3 regions of the Brasilonema sennae CENA114 genome follow, and region 2 is predicted to be linked to each of the others. Evidence: riboswitches for the same ligand, from Rfam matches in the RefSeq annotation. Region 2 holds a riboswitch; each other region holds the start of a gene.
What was found. A riboswitch is a leader RNA that binds a small molecule or an ion and turns the genes downstream of it on or off. The one in region 2 is predicted to bind cobalamin.

Region 1: linked by a shared signal. The riboswitch ahead of DP114_RS19910 (DUF1636 domain-containing protein) and the one ahead of DP114_RS21815 (TonB-dependent receptor plug domain-containing protein) in region 2 are both predicted to bind cobalamin.
Region 3: linked by a shared signal. The riboswitch ahead of cobG (precorrin-3B synthase) and the one ahead of DP114_RS21815 (TonB-dependent receptor plug domain-containing protein) in region 2 are both predicted to bind cobalamin.

Annotation. Positions count from the first base shown of each region.
Region 1 is NZ_CP030118.1:4,716,715-4,722,876, reverse strand. It holds gene DP114_RS19935 (GIY-YIG nuclease family protein) at 1-321, shown strand, start outside; gene DP114_RS19930 (hypothetical protein) at 326-532, shown strand; partial or broken gene DP114_RS35170 (DUF4346 domain-containing protein) at 705-1,182, opposite strand; gene metE (5-methyltetrahydropteroyltriglutamate--homocysteine S-methyltransferase) at 1,332-3,584, opposite strand; gene DP114_RS19910 (DUF1636 domain-containing protein) at 4,030-4,410, opposite strand; cobalamin riboswitch at 4,748-4,891, opposite strand; gene DP114_RS19905 (hypothetical protein) at 4,891-5,043, opposite strand; gene DP114_RS19900 (GNAT family N-acetyltransferase) at 5,265-5,726, shown strand; gene DP114_RS19895 (pyridoxamine 5'-phosphate oxidase family protein) at 5,906-6,162, shown strand, end outside.
Region 2 is NZ_CP030118.1:5,191,133-5,197,294, forward strand. It holds gene DP114_RS21815 (TonB-dependent receptor plug domain-containing protein) at 1-2,026, opposite strand, end outside; cobalamin riboswitch at 2,046-2,219, opposite strand; gene psbA (photosystem II q(b) protein) at 2,489-3,571, opposite strand; gene DP114_RS21825 (MBOAT family O-acyltransferase) at 3,877-5,376, opposite strand; gene DP114_RS21830 (DUF1574 family protein) at 5,487-6,162, opposite strand, start outside.
Region 3 is NZ_CP030118.1:5,052,291-5,058,452, reverse strand. It holds gene DP114_RS21215 (hypothetical protein) at 1-736, opposite strand, end outside; gene cbiE (precorrin-6y C5,15-methyltransferase (decarboxylating) subunit CbiE) at 1,000-2,205, opposite strand; cobalamin riboswitch at 2,266-2,420, shown strand; gene cobG (precorrin-3B synthase) at 2,470-3,966, shown strand; gene DP114_RS21200 (precorrin-8X methylmutase) at 4,200-4,829, shown strand; gene DP114_RS21195 (precorrin-2 C(20)-methyltransferase) at 4,826-5,530, shown strand; gene DP114_RS21190 (Uma2 family endonuclease) at 5,570-6,162, shown strand, end outside.

The DNA of each region.
Region 1 (6,162 bases), 470 kb from region 2:
GCCTTTATTCCCTTTGAGCAATGCCAGCCCTTAAGCCGTGGGTTTGAGAATATTCCTCCTCGTCCTGGCATTTACGCAATCAGGCACAGGACTGACGGATTACTCTACATCGGTAAAACTAAAAGCTTGCGGGGTTGTTTCAGTGGCGGGCATAAAGCTTTTCTGTGGGCATGGCTCGACAAATATGACGATGAGGATGTGCGGATTGCAATGCAGTTGATTTCGCACTGGGAAAGCCCTGCGTTATTATTGGAGCTAGAAGCGATTATTTTAAGAGCCACTGAACCACCTTACAACGTCCAAATTCCGACGGAGATGTAAAGTTATGCAAGCCAAACTTCAAGAACAGCTTTCTCCTGCTGATGCCGAAGCCATCTTAGGACGCTTGCCTGAACGAATTCGCGCCGCTCTAGTTGCTCGTGCGGCTGAAATCGAATATCCTATCGAAGCAGTGGTTGAGATGGCGATCGCTAGCTTTCTTGATACAGAGGCGTTAGGTTTTGCAGATTGTAAACCAGGACGTGGACAGTAAGGTTGTGTGTGAGCAGATCGGTAAATGAGAGGGCGATCGTGGCGGTCTAACAATCCAAATGCAGCGGACGGAATAAAGATGGTTGGTTGAGATGACAAAGAAAGATTATCGGTGTTGTCGCAAAAGCGATCGGCAACCCATCAACCGCACCGTTAAATCATCACAAGCCTATTTAATCTTGTACATAGTCTTGTCCAGTCACCAATGCCAATTCTGCTCGCATAAACTCACGTCCTAAGTAAGCCGCATGATCCAATCGCCTGACTGGGCAGGGTTTTGTTGACTCAAATAGTTGAATACAAATTTCTTTGGCAGTTCTTCCTGTAAACAGGGTAGTTGCTTGTCTTTGCACTTTGACAGTTGCAGGAATGGGCTTTCCGGTTTCTGGATCGATCGCTAATCCTTGCTCATTAATTTCATTGGTAAAATGTTTCGCGCAGATTACAGCGATTTTCATCTATTTGAACCACTATTTTTTATAGGGGTACAAGGCATTGCGCCCCGGAGAGTGTGGTTTATTTACCCGAAAACTGCTGTAAGCCTGCTCCCGGATCTAAATAGATGATAAAGTAACCTGCTGGATCGAGTTCTAAAAATCGCTTGGATAGTTTGTCGTCAATTGCTGTAATTGTTTCTACTGTTGTGATCATCATTTTTTAACTCCAAAACAAAAAGCACCGCACAAATGCGGAGAACGCACAGAATAGTGTAGATAATGAGGCTTTATTGTTAGGTTCCACAATAAGCCTCTTGCAAAAGTCTTAAAGCACTCTTGGACCTTAGTCTGAGGCTATTACTGCTATCTCGGAGTTGCGTTAACTTCCTCCCGCAAGACTTTGGCGGCTTCTACCATGTTTTTCATTGAGGGAATCACCTCTTCCCAACGCCGAGTTTTCAAACCGCAATCTGGGTTCACCCAAATTTGTTTTACGGGTAAATTAGCAACTCCAGTCCGCAATTGCTCTAAAATCTGTTCAGTTGTTGGGACTACGGGACTATGGATGTCATAAACTCCATTACCAACTTGATGTGAGTAGCCACCTGATGTTATTTCTCGCAAAGTTTGATTATTGCTGCGACTATTTTCAATCGAAATAACATCAGCATCTAACCGTTCAATATCCTTGATAATGTCACCAAATTCGCAGTAGCACATGTGGGTATGAATTTGAGTTTGGGGTTGGGCTACTGCTGTCGCCAAACGAAATGCATCCACAGCCCAAGAAAGATATTCACTCCACCGTTGAGGCTTTAGAGGTAAACCTTCACGTAGCGCTGGTTCATCTACTTGAATGACTTTTGCACGAGCAGCTTCCAAATCCGCTACCTCATCCCGCAACGCCAAAGCAATTTGAAAAGCTTGTTCTTGACGAGAAATATCCGTCCTGGTGTAAGACCAATTTAAGATAGTTACAGGACCTGTCAACATCCCTTTGACAGGTTTTTCAGTCAATGATTGAGCTACTTTAAACTCACGCACTGTCATAGGCGCAGTACGAATCACATCACCGTAAATAATTGGTGGACGAACATAACGGCTACCGTAACTTTGCACCCAACCATTTTCAGTGAAAGCGAAGCCTGATAACTGCTGTCCAAAAAATTCCACCATGTCGGTGCGTTCAAATTCACCATGAACTAGAACATCTAACCCTAATTCCTCCTGTAGTTTAATACTCTTGGCAATTTCAACATCAATTGCAGCTTGGTACGCTTCCTGACTCAACTCGCCCCGTTTGTAGCGCACCCGGAGTTGACGTACTTCAGAAGTTTGGGGAAAGGAACCAATTGTGGTTGTCGGGAACAGAGGAAGAGGAATTTGGGAATCAAGACGCAATCCATAGGATAAGGAGCGCTGAAAATCATCAATCTTCAGAGTTTTTCTTCTTTCTTGAATTGAGTGATTTACTGGACTAAACTGCTCGAATTGACTCCAGCTTGACTCAAGAAATTCTTGCTCTGTTTTGGTATTGTCTCCTATGATTGTTCGAGCCAATAACACCACTTCTTGAAGTTTCTGTTCTGCAAAACTTAAAACATTTCTTAATGCTGATGGCAGTTGTTTTTCTCCTTTAGCATCGTAGGGAACAAACTGCAAAGAAGCTGATGGCTGAATATCTAGAGACTTTACATGTAAATTGTCTACAATCTCTTGCAATACGGAGAGAACTTGTTCTGGACGAATTTGCCAAATGTTTCTGGCATCTATAATTCCTAATCCCAGTCGCTTATCTTCAGGGAAACCGTAAGTTTTGATTAACTCTAAGTTTCGTCCGCGAGTGAAGTCCAAACTAATTGCGCTGACTGGTAATTCTATGACCCAAGGATAGGTTTCCCCTAAGTCATCAAAGTAAGTAACTAGGTGTAGGGGTAGTTCTACAGACTCAAGTGAGTTATAAACTGTTTGAAAGTGTTTTTTCCAGGAATTGGCATCACCCAAAACTAAGGCAGGTTCGTGCATTTGCACTTCGTCTACTCCCAGATTTTTCAGTTCTGTAAGTAGGTTGATGTAAAGTGGTATTAGCTTTGATACCGCCTCGTCAATATTTGATTCTAGTTTGCTTAAGCGCAGGAGTGTACAGGGACTAAGTATAATGGGGATTGCCCTTTTACCTAATATCTTTTGGGCGCGCTGCACTGTTTGTAAAAAGTCGCTGAAATCTGCTGACAGGATTTCTGAGGCGATTTCAGGGACAAGATAGTGATAGTTAGTATCGAACCACTTTGTCATTTCAAGAGCGGGAATTCCTTCTTTCCCTCGTGCCATTGCAAAGTAGCGTTCTAAGCCGGAAAACTGTTGGAAGGGTTCGGGAATTAAACCAAAACGAAACGCCCAGTCAAGTACATGATCGTAGAGTGTGGTATCTCCAATCCCAATTTTTTCAATTCCTGCATCTAACTGGGTTTTCCAGTTAGCTTCTTCAACTTCTGTTACTGTTTGTAACAACGATTCTGCTGCTATCTTTCCACTCCAAAAGGCTTCTAGTGATTTCTTGACTTCCCTATTTTTACCAATACGGGGATAGCCTAATGTTGCACTTTTAATCTGCATAAGTTTATCTTATTAATGAAAACTAATGATTTGGGTACTACAGCGCCGCTACAGTAGTCAAAAAGGAGGCAAAAAACCCGGTTTCTCTCTGTCGAAAAACTTGAGATCTCGTATACTCAACTCAAATAAACCGGGTTTTTGGGATTAATGTACCGGCGCTCTAGGGATTGGGAACTGAGAACTTTTAGTCATACCGAAATCCGCTTTTCTAACCCCCTTTTAACCCAGGCGATTAGAAATCGCGCGCCAGGTGCTAACTCCTGCGGAGACGCTGCGCGTTCGCGTAGCGTGCGCCTTGCGCTTACAAGTCGGCAAAGCTGCCCAACGCACTGGCTTGACTACACAAACAAAGTCCGCCTACGCGGACTAAATAACAAAGGGGGTATTAGATCCGGATTTGGTATCAGTCCTCAATGAACAACAAGTTAGGTTTAATTTCGCCCACTTAATTAAGTGGTGGAATCTTTGCCAAAATCCCCTTTTTCAGTGCTTGGGGTCGTTCTGACCAAGGCAGTGAACCATCGGGTTTAGCGTAGTATTGACTGGCACATTGCAGAATGGCTTCGGCGCTACTGTCAACTGGCAAATCGCCAAACAAATAGGTTAATTTATCTTGGGCAGCAAAGGCAATGACACAAGAGCGATTACAAGCACTCATGCATTCAACTCCCTGAATTGGGAAATTATTTCGCAATTCCCAGTTTTGCGCAAGTTCCTGAAGCTGCTGTAGTAGTTGTTGACCACCACTTTCACCAACTCGCTTGCCGTCTTGCCAGGTGCTAGCACAAGTCGTGCAAACAAATAAAGTATGTTGTTTGTTGCTCATTGATTTTGAAGTGTATGGGAGGAAGTTCAAACCGCAAATCTCACACAGTGTTGCCAACACCAAAGTCCAGCCCTGCTGACTGTGTGAAAACTATTGCAAAAAATTCTTAACTATCAAGAACAACTCTAAACATTTACACCTAGAAAAAACTAGTACGAATGAGAGCTATACCTAGAGTCGTAATTTTTACCGTCAACTAATCGTATATCCGTGCCTATTGTAGCAAGACATCATCTTGAATGCATCTGTGCCACTATGAGAACGTGAAGCTGGCAAATTGTATAAATTTGTAAAAACATTCATGGGATTGTTCATCTGTACCTCGCAGACGTGCAGAACTAACAAGTTAACTTCGGCGGGCATCCTGGCTGAGAGATACTTATCTCCTTTACAGTTGCGGGACAGCGCCGGATTTACACCGGACTTTCCCCCTTACCTCTAATGGCTGACCCCCATTAGAACCGACTTTATAACAATACCTTACCATACTTCTATCCCACAAATGTCGTCAATCACAATCTTGGGAAAGTCATCGTTTTTCCACGAGTCCTGCGTGGTTTTTTGACCAAATTTGACTTTTGCAAGAGGCTGATTGTGAGCGATCGCGCCTTGCGCGGCTCCCTGCTGGAGCATCGCCTTCCTTATAATTGCTTTGTTTTGCAACTGATCTGTCACGCCAAAACAAGTGGATACAGTTGAAACATAGCGCTTCTCGGTTGCGTGCAATACACAACTGTAGAGACGTTACATTTACGTGCTCTACATTATTCGTAGTGGTGTATGTGATTCAAATGAGAACCGCTATATAAGCCAGTGGATAAATTCCTTAAGCGTGACATTAATCAAGAAAAACTATGAAACAGAACAATGTGTCCTTGCCAACTGAGTGTACGCTTCGCAGTGCAACATCTGAGGATATCTGGTCTATTCGGTTGTTGGTACTGCGCGCAAAACTTGACCCTACCCAAATACGATGGCAGCAATTCTGGGTAATAGAATGTAACAAGCAATTAATCGCTTGCGGACAATTACGCAACTTCTCTGGTGCCCAAGAACTCGGTAGTTTGGTTGTCTTACCAGCTTGGAGAAGTCGAGGTTTGGGGAGTTTTCTGACACAGCATTTGATTACCCAGGCGACTCAACCACTTTATTTAGAGTGTCTGGGTGAGAAACTGGCGCAGTTTTACAGTCGCTTTGGTTTTGTGGCAATTTCCTTTGAGGAGTTACCACCATCTCTCAAACGCAAGTTTGGATTATCTCAATTAGCAAAGAAGTTGATAAAAGTTCCTGTTGTGTTTATGAAGTATCAAGAATAGCTTTTTTTATTTATTTACCTCCATTTACGTACCTCTTCTGGCGGCTAAACTCCACCTTTGGACTCAAGTCACTGTTGTATGCAAGCGCTAACACTATAAGAGAGCTTTAGTGTGCCTAGAATTGACTTGCAGTAAAGTGCTCATATTCAAACTAGATAGTACAGACAAGAGTAGAAAAAATGACAGATTCCGAAAACCGTAACGAACAAATTAAGAAGCTACGTGAACTGATCAAAGATATTGACATTGGGATGCTGACTACAGTAGATGAAGACGGGACTTTGCGCAGTCGTCCGATGTCAATTAACTCAGAGGTCGAACCTGATGGCGATCTTTGGTTCTTTACCTACGCCAGTTCTCATAAGGTAAGAGAAATTGAGCAGCAAGAGCGAGTCAACGTCAGTTTTTCTGATCCACAAAAGCAGAGCTACGTTTC
Region 2 (6,162 bases):
CTGGAAATAACTGGTATCTCTGATTCAAGATATTGTCTACACTACCAGTCAGTACCAAGTTATCACTCAGCGGAATTCGTGTTTTGAAATCAAAAGTCGTATACCCGGACAAAGATTCTGTGTTGGTATTGTTGGTAGGATATGAACCGAGGGAGTGCATGAGTATTCCTGCATATAAGCCTTGAGGTGTTTCATAAGAAATTCCCAAATTTAAACTATCTGCACCTGCAAATCTTAATTCTTTGTCTTTTTCGGCAGAGTTGACGCTCTCTTTAATGCGTGGATCATTGAGTGTATCATTGGCAAAGGCATAGACATTTTTCGCCAGTTGTACATTCAAAGCAGCTTCAATTCCCGTAGTGCGAACTAAGCCAATGTTCTCATATGTGGCTACGGGAACAGCAAAGTTATAGGCAATTAAATCTGATATTGTATTGCTGAAAAAGGTTAAGCGCAATAAACCAAAATCCCATAGCTTTTGGTCAATTCCTATATCATAACTATCACCATTTTCTGATTTCAAATTCGGATTACCAACGAAAGTAGAACCTCTTGCATATAAATTGAAAAGAGTCGGTGCGCGGAAATTCCTGATATAGTTAGCTCTAAGGTTAGTGGAGTCAGAAATTGTCCAGCGTGCGCCTACACTAGGTGATGTAAAAGAGCCATCTGCTAAAGAACTAAAATCTTGGCGTAAGCCTAAATTGACACTGAAGCTAGGAGTAAAGTTGATTTCATATCTGGCAAAAAGCGCTCCTTGATCAAGGCTATCGTCGTAGCTGAGGGTTTGTTGTTCAGTGGAATAGTTGAAGGTGCTGTTACGTGCTGAAGTGTTGCGGTAATCAAAACCGTAGACTAAGGTTTGATTTTTCGCAAATTTCCAACTGTGTTGTGTTTGAATTCCGTAAGAGGTTTGCTCGTTATCAAATCGTCGCTGGGATGAAAGTGTCCCACTACGATTCTCAAAACGAGTATTGAGAAAATCGGCGTAAACTCTTGCTGTGATTAGGGAATCGTTTCCTCCTCCTAGTTTTGAGTTCCAGGTTAAATCGGTGAGAACTTGGTCTGTGTATTTGCGATTGTTGTCAGTCAAGGAGTTAAAATAACCTTGTCCAAACTGAGGTTCGGGTATGGGGACTCCTCCTGGAACTCCTTGATTTTTGTTTAAGTATAGGCTTGAGACAGTAAGAGTATTGCGTTTTCCTAAATTCGCCTCCAACTTAACATTAAAGTTGTTGTAGAGAGTGTCATTGTTTTTCCTGGTTCCTTCAAAGTTGGCTTCTGGGATGGAAAAAGGATAATTGTTATCTGCTTCGGTGCGGTTATATCCCACAACCCAAGAAATATCACCTATTTTCCCGCTATTCTGGATAGTCTGTTCATTGAGTCCGTACGCACCCAGAGTCACTCCCGCTTGTGTTGTCACTTTCTCTGTCGGACGACGAGTAATAATGTTAATCACTCCACCCACCGCATCGGAACCGTATAGGGTGGAACCTCCTCCAGGTAAAACTTCTACTCGTTCAATGTTGTTTGTGGTGATTTCTGAAAGGTCAAAACCACCGCCACCAAGATTATTAATCGGTCTCCCATCTAGTAAAATCAATACTTGTTCGGAGTTAGAACCCCGGATAAATTGACCGCTTAATGCGTTCACTTCTGTCCCTACTGTTCCATCAGGTAAGATTCCGGGGAGAAATCGTAGCGCTTCTCTGACGGTTCGCGCACCCTGCGCTTCCATTTCTTCACCTGTAATGACGTAGACTGGACGGGTAGAATCTTTCACTGTCCCCTCTCGACGAAAGGGAGAGAAAACAGGCTGATTCAACACTTTACCTGTGACTGTAATTTCAATAGGGGGTTCTTGTTCATTTGTTGGCGGACTTATGCTTTGTGCTATTTTTTCTGGTTGTGCAATTTCTCCAGCACACACAGCATAGTTCCACAATATCAAAGTCGTCATTGCACTCATACTAGACACAACGACTTTTACCGCACAACGGCAATTAAAAAGAATATTTAGCATCTGTACCTCGCAGACGATTTTATGTTTCTTACCTCAGGCGGGCATTCTGACTTAGAGACAAAAATTTTGAGTCTCATCACAGCTGCGGGACAGTGTCGGATTTTCACCGTTCGCCTACGGCGTGGCGCAGGCATACTTTCCCCGTTACCTCTGATGGCTGAACCCCATCAGAACCTAGGATTTGCTGTAATTTACCATGCTCAATATATCAATGCAAATAAGAATTGTTGCATTTAGCTTGTTGTTATATTGCAAATACAGCGATAGGCGAAAACCCTTATTTATCAGTAGCTTTGACTTTTTCGATGTCACCACAATTATCGAGCTGCAAATTGTGAGCATGCGCTGCATCCATTTTTGACTCCCATCTATTAATCAAATGAAAAAGCGCCCCTCTTATTCGAGAAGGGCGCTTTTCACTTGTAGAGGACGCGAGACATCGCGTCCTTAGGCTATTAAGAATTAGCCGTTGATCGCAGGAGCAGAAAGTGCTACTGGAGCAACTTCTGTGCTAGCTAAGTCGAGGGGGAAGTTGTGAGCGTTACGCTCGTGCATTACTTCCATACCCAAGTTAGCGCGGTTGAGCACATCTGCCCAAGAACCAATCACACGACCTTGAGAATCAATCAACGATTGGTTGAAGTTGAAACCGTTGAGGTTGAATGCCATTGTACTGATGCCCAGGGCGGTAAACCAGATACCGATGACAGGCCATGCAGCCAGGAAGAAGTGCAAGCTGCGGCTGTTGTTAAAGGAAGCGTATTGGAAGATTAAGCGACCAAAGTAGCCGTGAGCAGCAACGATGTTGTAGGTTTCTTCTTCTTGACCGAAGACGTAACCGTAGTTCTGAGATTCGGTTTCGGTTGTTTCACGAACCAAGGAGGAGGTGACCAAAGAACCGTGCATTGCACTGAACAGTGAACCACCGAAGACACCTGCAACGCCGAGCATGTGGAAGGGGTGCATCAAGATGTTGTGCTCTGCTTGGAACACCAACATGAAGTTGAAGGTTCCAGCAATACCCAGAGGCATACCATCAGAGAAGGAACCTTGTCCGAGGGGGTAAATCAGGAATACGGAGGTTGCTGCTGCAACAGGTGCAGAGTAAGCTACGCAAATCCAGGGACGCATACCTAAGCGGTAGGATAACTCCCACTGACGACCTAACCAGCAGAATATGCCAATAAGGAAGTGGAATGCGACGAGCTGGTATGGACCACCGTTGTACAACCACTCATCTAAGGAAGCTGCTTCCCAGATGGGGTAGAAGTGCAAGCCGATGGCGTTGGAGGAAGGAACAACAGCACCAGAGATGATGTTGTTTCCATAGATTAAGGAACCTGCAACTGGCTCACGGATTCCGTCGATGTCAACGGGAGGTGCTGCGATAAAAGCGATGATGAAACAGATGGTAGCGGAGAGGAGGGTGGGAACCATCAGTACACCGAACCAACCTACATATACGCGATTTTCCGTGGAGGTGATCCACTGGCAGAACCGCTCCCATACGTTACCGCTTTCGCGACGTTGTATTGTTGTGGTCATTGTTGTTATAAGTGCGATAAACTTTTTGAGTCTTATTTATCAGGTAAGTCAGTGATTTACCTGTCATTTATAAATTTAGATCAATTCACTTAAACTGAAGTGCTTATTTAATACTTTGTTACATATTATATTTTCTTTAACAAAAGTAAAGTTATTCATAGAAACATAACGATAACTTTTAGAATGTGTTATCTACCAAAGAAAATATAAACCTAAAATTATCTGTTTATTAACAATCAGATCAAAGCATCCCACGGTCAGTGCATCAGTGCTACAAGTAAAAGAAACACTCTTTCCCTGTTCCCTTAGAAGTCAAAATATATGTAAGGTAAACTGCCTTCAGGAGCGAGTAACAAAACACTGTAGAAACACAAAGGTACGAAAACAAGCTTTAGAGGCCAGATCAACTGTAACTTCAATGTTCGGTTAAAAATGTAGACAAGAGCCATTGCAATATATAGAACGACTAGCAAAATTGCCAGTTGGTATTGAGTTATGTTTAAGGCATCAACGTACACCTTTTGAGCAAATTGCTCATTGGCAGAAAAACCCCAAAGATGCTGAAATACAAAAGAGGAATCTTCAAGGTTGGGCAAGCGGAACCAAATCCAAGAGGTGAAAACCATAAATTGCGTAAGTAGCCAAGCCAAAACTGTACCCAATGGTTGTTGCCAGAAATTTTCCAGATCTTCAAAGCGATCGCTGATAACATCAGTGAAACGATGAACAGCCAAAGCTAATCCGTGAAAAACCCCCCAAACCACAAAACCCAATCCTGCACCGTGCCAAATACCTGCAATCAGCATGATAATCATTAAATTAAGGCAGGTCCGATCTAATCCTTGGCGAGAACCACCCAAAGGAAAGTACAGGTAATTACGCAGCCAATCTCCTAGAGTGATGTGCCAGCGCCGCCAAAAGTCAGCAATACTCGTACTGAAGTAGGGAAAGTCAAAATTTTCCGGTAAAACCACCCCAAATAGCAAAGCACTTCCACGGGCAATATCCACGTAACCACTGAAATCCAGATACAACTGGAAGCCGTAAGCAAAAGTTGCTAACCACAAATCTGTGCTACCCGCCCTTTGCAAGTTCCCAAAACATAAGTCAACAAAAATTCCCAAATGGTCTGCTATAATCACTTTTTTGACTGCACCCCTAGCAATAAGCCATAGTCCCTCTGCCACAATATCAGGAGTTAGCAAGCGGAAATTTTTGAATTCATTCGCTAAGCTGTGAAAACCAGTAATTGGACCTGAAATCAGTTTGGCAAAGAAAAACTTGTATGCGGCAAATTGAAGAAACTCCTGAGTAGCGGGTGCGCCACGGTAGACATCAACTAAATATGCAATACACTCAAAGGTAAAAAATGAAATTCCCAAAGGGGTAATCAGTTTAAAAGAGTCAGCAGATAAAGTGATAATACTCGGGTAAAAGAATTCTAAGAAAGGTAGTAAATATTTGAATATCAGTAGTAAAAAAACATTAGAAATTATACCTAACCACAAAAGCTTGAGACGGCGATGGTTCCAATCAATTTGAGCGAAATACCATTCTTGTTCAGAATATTGCCACTCTGAAAAATGGGGATGTGGTATCGTTTTTTCATCAATTTCTTTTCCAATACGAAAATTAAAAAAAGTGAGTACTAGTAGTAACGGGATGTAATGAACTTGCAAAGATGCGTAAAAAACTAGGCTAGCAAGTAGCAACGTCCATAACCGCAACTTTTGTTGTGCCACAGACCAATAAATTCCCAGGACACTCAGCAAAAATAACCCGTATAGAATTGAAATAAAGTTCATGTTTTAGTTATTAGTCATTAGTCATTAGTTATTAGTTAGGAGTTTTCACCTCACTCCCGACTCCTTCACTTCCTCACTCCCTCACTCCCTCACTCCCTTCTCCCCACAATTTATTTGCTGAACCAAGGAATAGTAGGATCATTCGCAAGCTTTTTCGATATTTTATAAGCACCGTAGCGGTTGAGATGGCTGGGATCGGAAAAGTAGTCATTTGCCTTAGGCCATAATTGGCTTAAGTCTTGGTAAATAAAATTTGGTTTGCCTGCCAAACTTTGCATATACTGCTGAAATTCTTGCTCATATTTTGAGCGTACTGAGTCTAAATAATATGCTGTAACAGGCATATTGACAAAGACTAAAGTTATTTTCTGAGACTGGGTAAATCTAAGTAGTGTTTGTAGAGCAGTATTTTGCTCACCTTGCAGTCGAAAATATTTGTAGTCGTTGTCGTAGTTACCAGAGACTAGAGAATATTTTTGATAGTATGTAGTTGGTTGGAAGCGAGTCGAAAGAGGGAGAAATCCATCAAATTCAACTGCTTGCACCTGAATATCTTCTGGATTTTTGCTGTGTGATTTTTGAGTAACTGCTTGGTTTGTGTTGCTAATAATAGGCAAATATTTCAATTGTTGTTTCAAAAGATTTTTAAGATTGTCACGCTTTTGATAAGTCGCGGAAAAAGTAGCTAAACCTTTACTTAACCAAATATCTACAGCTTGATAAGTGCTCTCACCTTCCGGAGGTTCTTCCATTGCCGTTTCTTGCTCTGTGCTGGCTGCTTTTTGC
Region 3 (6,162 bases), 140 kb from region 2:
TAAACTCACGCTTTTCCATATCAAGGAACTTCTTTAATTGATCCAAATTTTCCGAATCCCCTACATTTTGATAAAGTTCTATAGTTTGCTCAATAGCTTTCCTGATATGCTCCGATGACTTAAATAATTTTTCTACTTCTTTGTTTTTTGTTTTGCCTTGTCCGTATAAGTCATCTAGATAGAAGTAGAAGTTGATAAAGGAACTTGTGTATCTACCAGAGCTAAAGTCATTACATGCTTCTCGATAGAACGACATTGGCAAAACTAAATGTTGGTGAAGGAGACGATTCTGTACCAGAGATGCTAGCATTCCTGGAGACATTTCTCTGTAGCATTTATTTTCATGAGACTCTTGCTGAAAATCATGCGTTGAAAATTCAAGAGCCTCCTGCTCCTCAAATGATTCAGCTATCCAAGCTCTTTTTGGACTCTCCCAATAGATCTTTTTAATTCCAAACCAAAAGCTACCAAGAGCTTCAATATGTTGCGCGAGATCAACGAGTAAAAAACACAGCGGCGAATCTCGCATATCTATCCGAGTAATCTGGCTTTCTATATCTGAACTAACTTGGGGTAAAAAATCCTGATAATTCTTTACCCTTAGAGCAATGCTTAGCTCCTCTACCACCTTATCTGGACTGAGCATTACTCCGAGGATAAAGTTATCAATCTCTAATTTATATGGTTGGTGGTAAATTGCTTCAGACTCAACTTTGACTATTATCTGATATAGCATTGGCTTTAATGTTTATGTACATCCTCAGATATCTACTTTAGTAATATGACAAACAAAGTGGTCTTACGGCAAAGCTTATCAGTGGCAGGTCACATATGAGACACAGCCGAAGTTTAAAGCATCCCTTGGCTACAGATCAACAGATCCCTCTTCAGGAAATATAGAGTGAAAATTACAGTATATTTGTGGAGCAAATATACTGTAATTTTATACATCAAGCCCTGTCCACCTGACAAATAACTCGAAAAGATACTCGCTTCCAACTACTTCCTCACCACCCACTGCGTCACCGGCACCATCGGCTTCCACCCCAAAAACCCGCCAATAGGTGCAGCCCGTTGAACAGCAACACGAATCAACTCCCCGCCTACCTGATTGTGCCATTGCAACAACTTCTGCTCACTTTCAATCGTCACAGCATTAGCAACAAAACGCCCTCCCGGACGCAAAGCTTCCCAACACACCTCGAATAAACCTTCTGTTGTTGCACCACCGCCAATAAAGATAGCGTCGGGTTGGGGCAAATCATTCAATGCAGCGGGAGCTTTACCCGCAACAATTTGTAAATAAGGTGTACCAAGGGCGGCGGCGTTGTCAGCAATATATTGTAGTCGGGTGGAATTTTGTTCAATGGCGATCGCCCGACACCGAGAATGACTCCGCATCCACTCAATACCAATCGAACCACACCCCGCACCCACATCCCACAACAACTGTCCCGGTGTGGGAGCTAAAGCAGAAAGTGTTATTGCTCGCACTTCGCGCTTAGTCAACTGTCCATCATGATGATACGCATCATCTGGTAGTCCTGCTAACCGAGGTAAGGGTATAACTCCAGCATCAGCAATACACTCTACAGCGATCGTATTCAAATCAGCTAGTTCTGTTGTCGTCCATGAAGCGGCTGTGCCTGCGATAATTCTCTCCTGAGAACCGCCCATATGTTCTAGGACGGTAATTTTGCTATCACTAAAACCACGTTTTGTCAAGATTTCAGCGACAATTGCTGGGGTTTCCTTGCCTTCGCTTAAAATCAGAAGACGTGCTCCTGGGTAGATAGCCGCTTGGATGAGAGCAGGAGGACGAGCGTTTAAGCTTAATGTCTCTACTTCGGTGAGTGACCATCCTAGTCTGGCACAAGCAAGGCTGAAGGATGAAGGGGCGGGGATGATAGTCATCTCAGAAATAGGAATCTGGCGGGAGAGAGTGACACCGATACCAAAGCACATGGGATCGCCACTTGCCAAAACGCATACAGATTGACCCCGGCGACGGAGAATTTCTTCTATAGAATGACTGATGGGGGAAGTCCAAATGAGTTTTTCTCGTGAATCGTCTGGTGGTAACATGGCGAGATGGCGTTTTCCCCCGACTATCACTTGTGCATGTTCAAGGAGAGAATAGGCAATCGCACTCAATCCCGATAGCCCATCCTCACCAATACCCACTACCGATAACCATTTCTGCATCTGGCGACTAATGGAAGAATCAAGAAGATTTGGCAAAAAGAAGTATGGCTATTATCTCATGCTAAACTACACACTTGGAGTCGGGAAAGTCCGGTGAAATTCCGGTACTGTGCCGCAGCTGTAATCCGATTTTGCTAGTGCTTAGTAGTTGATAAAACACCTAACAACCAACAAATTCGGTTAGTCAGAATGCTGACTCCAAGGGTGTCTTGTACACACAGTTGTTATCTGCTCTCTGCGTCGCACGGGGAAGGAGTTGTAGGCGTGTCTGGTTGTCCTGGTCTTTTTTATCAAACGTCCGCGCGAGATGGTATTTTATCTCGCATCCGTGTACCTGGAGGAATACTGACTAGTCAGCAGTTTCGTGTCATCGCTGACTTAGCTGACGAGTTGGGAACTGGTTACACTAATATTACCAATCGTGCCAACCTCCAAATCCGTGCAATCCGTACAGAGATTCCGGCTAAATTTTTAAGAGTCCTACAAGATATTGGTATAGCTTCAGCCGTTCCAGAGGTTGATCATCTCCGCAATATCATGGGTAGTCCCACGTCTGGCATCGACTTATACGAATTAATTGATACTCGACCTCTCATCAGCAAATTAGATCACTACATTACCACTCACCCAGAGCTAGCGCCACTTTCACCTAAATTCAGCGTTGCTTTTGATGGCGGTGGTTCTGTGTCGATTGGCGAACGATCAAACGATATCGCCCTGACTGCGGTTATGGTTGATAATAACGTTTACTTCCGGCTCAAACTGAACTTGGGTACATCGCTGTTTGAACCATTTATTGATACAGACATCCTGCTAAAACCAGAAGAGTGTGTTGAGGTTGTAGGTGCATTGGCACAAGTCTATTTGCAGCATCTCACACTAGAGATTGGAAACACAATTCCTCATCGCAAGTCACGTCAGCCACGTTTTTGGGAGATTTTGAACAACTTAGGTATAGAAAGATTTCTTCAAAAAGTTGAACGTCATCTTCCCTATCCACTACGGCGTTTTTCTGTGAAAAGCAGTCATACACAAATTAAGGAGGAATATAGAGATATTGGATGCAATGTCTATTCTAAATACCAACACATAGGTGTCCATCCCCAACGACACAAAGGATTGTCCTACATTGGTGTTGTCGTACCAGTTGGTAGATTAAATACTTTACAAATACGTGGGTTAGCGGATATAGCTGAAACCTATGCTAATGCTACACTTAGGCTGACACCTTGGCAAAATCTTTTGATATCAGATATTCCTCAACAGTGGATTCCCAAGATACAAAGTAAAATTGAAAACTTAGGATTGCATTGGTCTGCAACTAATATTCGCAGTGCCCTAGTTGCTTGCGCTGGTAACACCGGATGTGCGTCTTCAGCAACAGATACCAAAAATCATGCCCTAGCATTAGCGCAATACTTGGATGATCGCGTTATTCTTGACCAACCAATCAACATTCACTTCACAGGTTGCGAAAAATCCTGTGCTCAGCATAGCAGGAGCGATATTGCTCTTGTTGGTTTCAATATTGAAGATAAAGGGGAAGTGGTGGAAGGTTATAAAGTCTGCGTAGGTGATGGTGATAGTCACGAAAAATTTGGACGAGAACTTTACGGTTGGGTGTCCTTTACAGAATTACCTTCACTGCTAGAGCGAATGTTGCAAATATATATGGCAGAACGTGATGCTTCCAATACATCATTTGGTGAATTTGTCAACCAATATGTAATTGCAGACTTGCAACGGTTGTTTGATAAATAAGAGTAGTTAGTGGTTAATAAACAAACAACTAACAACTACCGCCTTCCCCTACAAAATTACCTATCTTTTTCTTGGGGTTCTTGGCACGCCAGGTGCTACAACGGGGGGAACCCCAACGCCAGATACCTAGGTCGGGAAACCCTCCTGCAGTACTGGCTCCGCAACGCAGTCGCTCGTCTTGGCGGTTCGTTAAATAAGTCTTTTTTGGATGGGATAAGAGTAACAACTAACAAATGACTATTGACTACATAAAAGACGGTAACAAAATATATCATAAATCCTTTGCCATGATTCGTTCTGAGGCAAATCTGTCTGTACTTGCTCCCGATGTCGCAAATGTTGCCGTGCGTCTGATTCATGCTTGTGGGATGACAGATATTGTTTATGACTTAGCAGCTTCACCAACAGCTGTAGAATCTGGGCGTACAGCTTTAGCAGCAGGGGCACCGATTTTGTGTGATTGTCGGATGGTAGCAGAAGGTATTACGCGGCGACGACTACCAGCAGACAATTCAGTGATTTGCACCCTCAATCATCCCGATGTGCCAGAACTTGCTCAAAAACTGGGAACCACCCGTTCTGCAGCTGCTTTGGAATTGTGGCTACCAGTGTTAGAAGGGGCTGTGGTTACAATTGGCAACGCACCGACTGTTTTGTTTCGGTTACTAGAAATGTTGAGCGCTGGGGCACCAAAACCAGCTCTCATTCTGGGTTTTCCTGTTGGGTTTGTGGGTGCGGCAGAATCGAAAGCAGCACTGGCTGCAGATAGTCGTGGTGTGCCATTTATGACATTACATGGTCGGCGGGGTGGGAGTGCGATCGCCGCCGCCGCAGTTAACGCCTTAGCAACGGAGGAAGAATGATGAACAAAGGTCGTCTTTATGGAGTTGGTGTTGGTCCTGGTGATCCAGAACTTATAACATTAAAAGCACTGCGGCTATTACGTTCTTGCCCAGTAGTCGCCTATCAATCTGCAGATGATAAGGAAAGTATAGCTAGAGGTATCGTAGCTGAATATCTTCCTGGCAATCAAATCGAGGTACAGTATCATCTTCCCCGCGCTCTTGATCCGTATGCTGCACAACCTATTTATGACGAGGTTGTCATTCCTATACAAGAACATCTTGCTGCTGGACGGGATGTGGTGGTACTGTGCGAGGGCGATCCGTTGTTTTACGGCTCTTTTATGTACGTATTCACACGACTGTCTGACCATTTTGAAACAGAAGTCGTGCCAGGAGTTTCTTCACCAATGGGGTGTGCTTCAGCACTAGCAGTCCCCCTGAGTTATCGTAACGATGTTTTCAGCGTACTACCAGCTCCTCTACCAGCCGAAGTTTTGGAAGCACAATTGTTAAATGCTGATGCTGCTGTCATTATCAAACTGCGACGGCATTTTACAAAAGTTCGTGATGTGTTGCATAAATTAGGACTGGCATCACGGGCGCGTTACATTGAACGAGGGACGATGGCAAACCAGCGAGTTGTTTCTTTGGATGATATGGATCCATCCCAAGTGCCTTATTTTTCGATGATTTTAGTGCCGAGTAAGAGTCATTTATAAGTGAGGTAGAAAGCAGCAACAACAAAAGGAGGAAAATAGATGACTCAAACCCTACGCAAACTAGTGACATTTCAAGAATTTGTGGAGTGGAAACCAGATGGAAGACGCTATGAACTGCATGATGGGGTAATCGTTGAAATGCCGCAACCATTGGGAGATCATGAAGACATCACAGGTTTTTTAACGCTAGAAATAGCAGTGGAAATTAAACGATTAAAGCTTCCCTATTCCATACCTAAAACAGCACTAGTTAAAACACCTGAAAGTGAATCAGGTTACTCGCCAGATGTGTTGATACTAAATCGCCCTAATTTGGCAACGGAACCACTTTGGAAAAAGGAATCTACTGTAACTCAAGGTGCATCAATTCCTCTGGTGGTTGAGGTAGTGAGTCAGTGCGTTGCGCGGGTTCCCCGCGTTGTAGACGCCCGGAGGGCGGCTTCCCGAAGGGTAGCAACTGACGAACCCGTAAGGGTGAGTACTAATTGGCGAGATGATTACTACAAAAAATATGGTGAGTATGAAGGAATTGGAATTCCTGAATATTGGATTATAGATTATCTTGCTCTTGGCGCTCATAAGTTCATCGGTAACCCCAAACAACCTACTATTTCTATTTACTATTTGGTGGA